4 regions of the Bacillus siamensis genome follow, and region 4 is predicted to be linked to each of the others. Evidence: riboswitches for the same ligand, from Rfam matches in the RefSeq annotation. Region 4 holds a riboswitch; each other region holds the start of a gene.
The links. A riboswitch is a leader RNA that binds a small molecule or an ion and turns the genes downstream of it on or off. The one in region 4 is predicted to bind S-adenosylmethionine.
Positions count from the first base shown of each region.

Region 1 (2,199 bases), 1.3 Mb from region 4:
CCGTATCCGACTTGATAAGTCGGGTATTCTTTGTCGATAAAAGGGACGAGCTCATTTGCGATAAACCGTTTATATGAGGCGAACTTAGAGCCTTCGGGATGGTATGTGTTTCTTCGCTCCCGCACATTTTTATATGGGACGCCGATAATGATGCAGCGGTCAATTTCCCCTTTTGCCATGAGCTCTTCCGCCTGCCGCCCGATTCTCCCTAATCTGAAATAATCATGGCCGTCCTGGGCGATGACCGTATGATATTTATACAGGGGGGAGTAAGTGTTGGGCAGGTAGACCAAAACGGTCATTTCTTCTTCAAGCTCATGAGAGAAAAGTTTTTTCTCATGAATGATTCCGGTTTTCGGTGCCACTTCGCATTCCTCCAGGCCGCTTCTTGTCTTGATGGTTTTTCCCTATTGTACCATGAATTATTAGAAATTTCTTTCTTCAGATGCACTTCTTGTGAGAGTTCAGAAAATTAAAAAGTTGTTGAAATCCATTTTATAGTGCGTTAATATAGAACAATCAGAAAATACAAAACAATATTCTTATCACGAGAGGTGGAGGGACTGGCCCTTTGAAACCTCAGCAACCGGTTTGCTTTGCCGCGGGAAGGCAAAGTGCCAAGGTGCTAAATCCAGCAAGCGATTCACATGCTTGGAAGATAAGAGGAAGAGAAAAGCTCCTTCTTCTTATGAAGAGGGGGCTTTTTTATTTTTGAAAAAGGATGGTGCTTACTGATGACGCAGCATGTCGAAACAAAATTAGCCCAAATTGGAAATAGAAGCGAAGAAGCAACGGGAACGGTCAGTCCGCCGATTTATCTGTCCACCGCTTACCGACATAGAGGAATAGGAGAATCTACAGGTTTTGATTACGTGCGCACGAAAAACCCGACACGCCAGCTCGTTGAAGACGCCATCGCCGTGTTGGAAAACGGTGCGAGAGGCTTTGCTTTCAGCTCGGGAATGGCAGCCATTCAAACGATTATGGCTTTATTTAAAAGCGGAGATGAATTGATTGTATCCTCCGATTTATACGGAGGCACATACCGTTTATTTGAAAATGAATGGAGAAAATACGGCTTAAGCTTTATTTACGATGATTTCAGTGATGAAGACTGTTTACGCTCCAAAATAACGGAAAACACGAAAGCGGTATTTGTTGAAACGCCGACAAACCCGTTAATGCAGGAGGCCGACATTGAAAAAATCGCCCGGATTACGAAAGAAGCCGGCCTGCTCTTGATTGTCGATAATACGTTTTATACCCCGGTCATCCAGCGCCCGCTTGAACTGGGAGCCGATATCGTCATTCACAGCGCCACAAAATATTTAGGCGGGCACAATGATCTCCTTGCCGGTCTTGCTGTCGTAAAGGATGAAGAGCTCGGCGAGATCATGTTTAATCACCAAAATGCGATCGGAGCCGTTCTCCCGCCGTTTGATTCGTGGCTTTTAATGAGAGGGATGAAAACACTCGGGCTCAGAATGCAGCGTCATGAAGAAAACGCCCGTGAACTTGCAGCATTTTTAGAACAGGAAGAAGAAATCGCCGACGTGTTATATCCCGGAAAAGGCGGAATGCTGTCTTTCAGGCTGCAAAAAGAGGAATGGGTCAATCCGTTTTTAAAGGCGCTGAAAACGATCTGTTTTGCAGAAAGTCTCGGCGGGGTGGAAAGCTTTGTTACATACCCCGCGACACAGACGCACATGGACATTCCGGAAGATATCCGTATCGCAAACGGCGTCTGCAACCGTCTGCTGAGATTTTCAGTGGGAATTGAACATGCAGAAGATTTGAAGCGGGATGTAAAGCAGGCATTACAGCAAGTAAAAGAGGGGGCCGTGTCATATGAGTAATCAAAATTGGACGCTGGAAACCCAGCTCGTGCACAATCCATTTAAAACAGACGGAGCTACCGGAGCCGTCAGCGTGCCGATTCAGCATGCTTCCACATTTCATCAGTCTTCCTTTGAAGAATTCGGAACATATGATTACAGCCGCTCCGGCACACCGACAAGAACAGCGCTTGAAGAAACGATCGCAGGTCTTGAAGGCGGAACGAGAGGTTTTGCTTTCAGCTCCGGAATGGCGGCGATTTCGACGGCGTTTCTGCTCTTATCCCAAGGCGACCATGTTCTCGTCACGGAGGATGTGTACGGCGGAACATTCCGCATGGTGACAGAAGTGCTGTCCCGTTTC
Region 1 is NZ_CP155579.1:1,127,994-1,130,192, forward strand. It holds gene ABDB98_RS05875 (esterase family protein) at 1-365, opposite strand, end outside; SAM riboswitch class I at 540-665, shown strand; gene ABDB98_RS05880 (methionine biosynthesis PLP-dependent protein) at 735-1,856, shown strand; gene metC (cystathionine beta-lyase) at 1,849-2,199, shown strand, end outside.
Region 1: it holds a riboswitch for S-adenosylmethionine, as region 4 does, so the genes downstream of both, ABDB98_RS05880 (methionine biosynthesis PLP-dependent protein) here and ABDB98_RS18490 (5-methyltetrahydropteroyltriglutamate--homocysteine S-methyltransferase) in region 4, are expected to answer to the same signal.

Region 2 (2,199 bases), 1.2 Mb from region 4:
CTTCCACAGCGTCCGTCACTTCCACCCATCCGTAATCATAAAAGCTGATGAGCGGCTTTTTCATCGTCGCCGCGAGTCTTTCCTGATGGTCGACGTAAATAAATACGTCCACTTCATCTCTGTCTTCGATATCTTCCGTGATTTCACTGTTATGTAAAAGAACCATATCCTCGCCGTCCGTTAAAAAATAACCGAAATCGGTCTGGTGATCTATACTAAGCATGAGCTGCTGCCCTGGTTTCATGTTATCGTCCTTCCTGCTTCGCCCGTCAGAGGCTGATGTTTTTCTCATTTTTTCCAATTCGCACAAATTCATGCTTTGTGCTGTTGGACATTTCTCTTTATTCTACTATAATCAACACATAAGTGAAATGTTATAGGAGGTTTTCTCATGGCAAAAGAAAGTTCTTTTGATATTGTATCCAAAGTTGAATTTCCTGAAGTGCAGAATGCGATTCAGATGACGCTGAAAGAAATCGGCACGCGCTATGACTTTAAAGGATCTAAAAGCGATGTGACTTTAGAAAAGGAAGAACTTGTTCTGATTTCTGATGATGAGTTTAAATTGAATCAGCTCAAGGATGTGCTGAGCGGCAAGCTGATTAAACGGGACGTGCCGACGAAAAACATTGAATACGGCAAAATCGAAAATGCATCGGGAGGCACGGTGCGCCAGCGCGCGAAGCTTGTACAAGGCATTGATAAAGACAACGCCAAAAAAATCAACGCGGTGATTAAAAACTCCGGCTTGAAGGTTAAGTCACAGATTCAGGACGACCAAGTGCGCGTCACCGGAAAAAATAAAGATGATCTGCAGCAGATTATTGCAGCTGTCCGCGGAACAGACCTGCCGATTGACGTTCAATTTATTAATTTTAGATAAATTATGTGATTCCTATTGATTATTGTCTCTATTTTCGGTAAATTTGGAGAAAGGGATTTTCACAGTTAAGTTTTGGAAACCCATGACAATTACATGAACGTTCTTATCAAGAGAAGCCGAGGGACTGGCCCGACGACGCTTCAGCAACCGGTGTAGTGGTTTACCCAAACCATGACCAAGGTGCTAAATCCAGCAAGCTAAAAACAGCTTGGAAGATAAGAAGAGAGACAAATGATTACAAAGTCTTCTTCTTAAGAAGACTTTTTTTATTTCTCTTTTTTCCTTGCTGAATGTGATGAAGGAGGCAAACAATGGGACTATTACAAGACTTAGAAGAACGGATTTTAATCGGAGACGGCGCGATGGGCACTCTCCTCTACTCCTACGGCATTGACAGATGTTTTGAGGAACTGAATGTATCTAAGCCCGATGAGATCAAGCGGATACATAAGGCATACGTGGAAGCAGGTGCAGACATCATCCAGACGAACACGTACGGCGCGAATTTTATTAAGCTCTCCAGATACGGCCTTGAGGATGAAACGAAAAAAATCAATCAGGAAGCGGTCAAAATCGCGCGCGCTTCCTCAGACGGCGCTTATGTATTGGGAACGATGGGCGGCATCCGCACCTTTAACAAAAACGCCTACAGCCTTGAAGAGATTAAACGCAGCTTTCGGGAGCAGCTTTATTTATTGCTGCACGAAGAGCCGGACGGCCTGCTTTTGGAAACATACTATGATTTAGAAGAGGCGCGCGAAGTGCTGAAGATCGCCAGAAAAGAAACGGAACTTCCGATCATGCTGAACGTATCCATGCACGAACAGGGCGTGCTTCAGGACGGAACGCCGCTTCGGGAAGCTCTCAGATCAATTGCCGATCTCGGCGCTGATATAACGGGAATCAATTGCCGGCTCGGCCCGTACCACATGATTGAAGCGCTGACAGAAGTGCCGATTTTCCGTGACGCTTATTTATCGGTCTATCCGAACAGCAGCCTTCCGTCGTTAGAAGAAGGCCGGCTTGTTTATGATACGGACGATGCCTATTTCCGGGAAAGCGCCGTACAATTCCGCACTCAGGGCGCTCGCATTATCGGCGGCTGCTGCGGCACGACGCCCAACCATATCAGAGCCATGGCTGAAGCGGTCCGCGGACTTTCACCGGTCACTGATAAAGAAGTGAAAATCAGGCGGGAAGAAGAAGTCATCTCAGTCCGGGATGAACGGACCGAGCCGGGTTTAAACGAAATCGCCGCGCAAAAACGGTCAATTATCGTAGAGCTTGACCCGCCGAAAAAATTGAATTTTGACAAA
Region 2 is NZ_CP155579.1:1,051,583-1,053,781, reverse strand. It holds gene ABDB98_RS05445 (CvfB family protein) at 1-292, opposite strand, end outside; gene ABDB98_RS05440 (YajQ family cyclic di-GMP-binding protein) at 392-883, shown strand; SAM riboswitch class I at 984-1,105, shown strand; gene ABDB98_RS05435 (bifunctional homocysteine S-methyltransferase/methylenetetrahydrofolate reductase) at 1,195-2,199, shown strand, end outside.
Region 2: it holds a riboswitch for S-adenosylmethionine, as region 4 does, so the genes downstream of both, ABDB98_RS05435 (bifunctional homocysteine S-methyltransferase/methylenetetrahydrofolate reductase) here and ABDB98_RS18490 (5-methyltetrahydropteroyltriglutamate--homocysteine S-methyltransferase) in region 4, are expected to answer to the same signal.

Region 3 (2,199 bases), 860 kb from region 4:
ACCTTTTTCACCGACGTTGGCTGAGCAGTGCATCGGCAGAATATCTTGCTGGGGAAGAAGGAAGTTCATAATGGAGAAAATTGATTTTTTCATTTCTCCGGCGTATTCGGTGCCGCCGATTAAAATGACGCGCTTTTCGAAAGATACAATGATAAATGTTTCCGAATGCGTGCCGTCCGTCTCCGGATCCGCTTTAAAATGCGGAGCTGAGAGAATGGTAAACGGCTGTGCTTTCGGGTCCCTTTCAGCCGTCTCCGGTCTGATAAACAGCTGGCGCGCGAACAGGTTGTGCCATGCAAATTCATTTACGACTGTAATCGGCAGTCTGTATTTTTCATCCGCGCCTGCGAATCCTTCAAAAACAAACAGTTCATCTCTCTGTTTTAAGTAGCTGACGACTTTGGCGTACAGCTTTTCAAACGCCTCTTCAGAAATGGGCTGGTTCACCGCGCCCCAATCAATTTGATTTTCTGTGCTTTTTTCACGAACGATAAATTTATCTTTAGGTGATCGCCCCGTATATGCACCGGTAGTGGCACGTACGGCGCCCGTAGATGTCAGTGTGCCTTCATTTCGGGTGATCACTTTTTCGGTAAGTTTTGGCGCCGATAAATTATGATGCACATTTGGACTTGCGAGTAATGCTTGAAGATCTGCAGTTAAATCAACTAATTTCATAAAACCCTTCCTTTGCCGGTTTATTTTTATTTCGCTGAATGTGGAATTAGTATAACACATATATAAAAATAGTCTATACTGTTTATTGTTTTTTGTTTGTGTTTTTCCATTGCTTCCTGAAATAAAGGCGCGTAATCGCTTTAATTCATATTGACACTTTCCGCCCTTTTACGATAAGATATTTCATTGAGCGGATACTCTTATCCCGAGCTGGCGGAGGGACAGGCCCGATGAAGCCCAGCAACCGGTTTCTCTGTAAAAAAGCAGGTGAATACACTGTGGGAAACCAAGGTGCTAACCTGATGCAAGGTTTAATATTTCCTTGAGCGATAAGAGTGAAAGGCACACAGACCAAACCCTTTCCTCGAGTGGAAAAGGTTTTTTTATTTCATAAAATATGCCAATTAACATTCTCTGATATAGTATGACATTGTATTAAGAGGGAGCGAGTTCCGTATCATATGAGAAGGTCTTTCAAAAGATCTTTTTTCAGGAGGAAAAGTGAATGAGTAAAAACCGTCGATTATTTACATCTGAATCTGTTACCGAGGGTCATCCGGATAAAATCTGTGACCAAATTTCTGACAGCATCTTAGATGAGATTTTAAAAAAAGACCCGAACGCGCGCGTAGCCTGTGAAACATCTGTAACGACAGGCCTTGTGCTGGTAAGCGGAGAGATTACAACATCAACATACGTTGACATTCCGAAAACAGTCCGTGAAACGATTAAAGAAATCGGCTACACACGGGCAAAATACGGATTTGATGCGGAGACTTGCGCTGTTTTAACATCAATTGATGAACAGTCTGCGGATATCGCGATGGGTGTCGATCAGGCTCTTGAAGCGCGTGAAGGCACAATGAGCGATGCTGAAATCGAAGCTATCGGAGCAGGTGACCAAGGCCTGATGTTCGGTTATGCGTGTAACGAAACGAAAGAGCTTATGCCGCTTCCGATCTCTTTGGCGCATAAATTGGCCCGCCGTTTGAGCGAAGTCCGCAAAGAAGACATTCTTCCGTACCTTCGCCCTGACGGAAAAACGCAAGTTACCGTTGAATATGATGAAAACAACAAGCCGGTCCGCATCGACGCGATCGTCATCTCAACTCAGCACCATCCGGAAATTACGCTTGAGCAGATTCAGCGCAATCTGAAAGAGCATGTCATTAACCCTGTCGTGCCTGAGGAACTGATTGATGACGAAACAAAATACTTCATCAACCCTACGGGACGTTTCGTAATCGGCGGTCCTCAAGGCGATGCGGGACTTACCGGCCGTAAAATCATCGTTGACACATACGGCGGATATGCACGCCACGGCGGCGGTGCATTCTCCGGTAAGGATGCGACGAAAGTAGACCGTTCAGCGGCTTACGCTGCGAGATACGTAGCGAAAAACATCGTGGCTGCAGGACTTGCTGATTCTTGTGAAGTGCAGCTTGCATACGCAATCGGCGTGGCACAGCCTGTATCTATTTCCATCAATACATTTGATACAGGAAAAGCTTCTGAAGAGAA
Region 3 is NZ_CP155579.1:2,863,865-2,866,063, reverse strand. It holds gene pckA (phosphoenolpyruvate carboxykinase (ATP)) at 1-678, opposite strand, end outside; SAM riboswitch class I at 876-1,014, shown strand; gene metK (methionine adenosyltransferase) at 1,184-2,199, shown strand, end outside.
Region 3: it holds a riboswitch for S-adenosylmethionine, as region 4 does, so the genes downstream of both, metK (methionine adenosyltransferase) here and ABDB98_RS18490 (5-methyltetrahydropteroyltriglutamate--homocysteine S-methyltransferase) in region 4, are expected to answer to the same signal.

Region 4 (2,199 bases):
TGTATTAGTTAATTCGGCACTGTCAAAAAATAGTCGAAAAGTTATATAAACGATCATCACTTAGCAGCCGATACAATCTATAGAACCACAACAAGAGCAAAATCAACCGCAGATCATAGTCATTTTTACGGAAAATGTCTTTATTTTTTAAAAAAGTGACAATTGTTTGAATACTTTTCGTTTGTTTTTTCGTACAATAATAATACCAAAACTTTTTTTGGGAGGTATGTAAAATGATGCTACTTATTTTTGCTGCTTTGACAGGATACCTGGTTTTCTCTTTCAGTAAGGACAACCGCCGGAAAACGCCAAAGACAAGCCCGCTGGTGACAGCTGCCGACACGAATAACATCATTGATTTAAATGCGATCCGTCAGAAACGCCGGATGCCGCTATCATAAAAACGACAGCTGCCGCAAAATCGGCAGCCTTTTTTTGTGCACCCCTCCAATATGAAACCATCCGTCTCCTTTTTACGTACAACATAAAAAAGGAGTTTTTTTATGTATCATTTTTATATCAAAGAGCGGATGTTTACGTTTAAGAATCGGTTTCAAGTGTTTCTTGAAAGCGGAAAAGAAGTCTACAATGTTGAAGGAAAGCTGTTTTCTTTCGGTGATGAATTGAAGCTGACTGATTTGGACGGCCGCACGCTCGCCAGCGTCAGTCAGAAACTGATGTCGCTCGTTCCCCGTTACGAAATTTCCGTCGGCGGCAAGCCTGTATGCCAAGTCATCAAGAAAATGACGTTTTTCAAACCGAAATTTGAAATTTCCGGAGTCGGCTGGGATATTACCGGCGATGTGTGGGGACGGAATTTTCAAGTGACAGACGGGAAATCAAACCGGATGACCGTCACCAAATCATGGATGAGCTGGGGCGATTCTTATCATTTGGAGATTGAAAATGAAGAGGATATTGTTCTTTGTCTTGCGATCGCAATCGTAATAGATATGATTCTATTTGAGGGTGATAAATAAAAATATTTATCGAAATATATTGACAATATAAGATAATATACTAAGATTAAGAGTATTACAGTTTATTCTGAAAAATAGCATATTTCCTTATCAAGAGAGGTGGAGGGACTGGCCCTATGATACCCGGCAACCGCTGTTCAGCAGAATGGTGCTAAATCCTGAAGATAAGGTTGAGATTTGCGGACGCAAGCTCTTCCCTATCCAAGGGAAGAGCTTTTTATATTTCATTGAGGAAAGAAGGAATCGTTCATGTCACAGCAAAACACAGAACAACCATTGCACACTCTTCTTAGAAAAAACCCGCCGTTTCGCGCGGATCAGGTCGGAAGCCTGCTCCGGCCGGCGGCTGTGAAGCAAGCCCGCCTGCAAAGAGCGGCGGGTGAGATTTCGGCAGAACAGCTGCGCGAAATCGAAAACCAAGAAATCATCCGCAGCGTGAAAAAGCAGAAAGAAACCGGCCTCAATGTCGTGACTGACGGCGAATTCCGCCGGGCCTGGTGGCATTTTGATTTTCTCGAAAACTTAGACGGCGTCGAAGCGTTTACGCCAGATAGCGGCATTCAGTTTCACAATGTACAGACGAAAGCGCGCGGCATTAAAGTAACGGGAGATATTGATTTTTCTCAGCATCCGATGCTCGAAGATTATAAATTTCTTCACAGCATTGCCGGCGATGCTGTTCCAAAAATGACGATTCCAAGCCCGAATATGCTGTTTTTCCGCGGAAAATTGGAAAAAGCAGCGTATCAGAATGATTACAAACAATTTCAGCATGATGTTTCAAAGGCGTATAAAAAAGCGATTCAAGCTTTCTATAACGCCGGATGCCGCTATCTTCAGCTCGATGACACCGCATGGGCCGTTTTCTTATCGGAAGCGGGGCTTCGCCAGATTGAAGCATTCGGAACGACGCCGGATGAGCTGCGCAGGCTGTTCGCAGCTTCTATTAATGACGCCATTAAGGATCGTCCTGCCGACTTGAAGGTTACGATGCATATCTGCCGCGGCAACTTCCAGTCCACATGGACGGCTGAAGGCGGATATGATGCGGCGGCGGAAACGATTTTTGACGGGCTTGACCTTGACGGATTGTTCTTGGAATATGATGATTCCCGCTCCGGCGGCTTTGAACCGCTCCGTTATGTCAAACGCTCTGATCTTCAGCTTGTGCTCGGTTTGATTACGTCGAAACACGGCGATCTCGAAGACAAGGACGCGG
Region 4 is NZ_CP155579.1:3,721,667-3,723,865, forward strand. It holds gene ABDB98_RS18480 (hypothetical protein) at 234-401, shown strand; gene ABDB98_RS18485 (LURP-one-related/scramblase family protein) at 504-980, shown strand; SAM riboswitch class I at 1,065-1,151, shown strand; gene ABDB98_RS18490 (5-methyltetrahydropteroyltriglutamate--homocysteine S-methyltransferase) at 1,230-2,199, shown strand, end outside.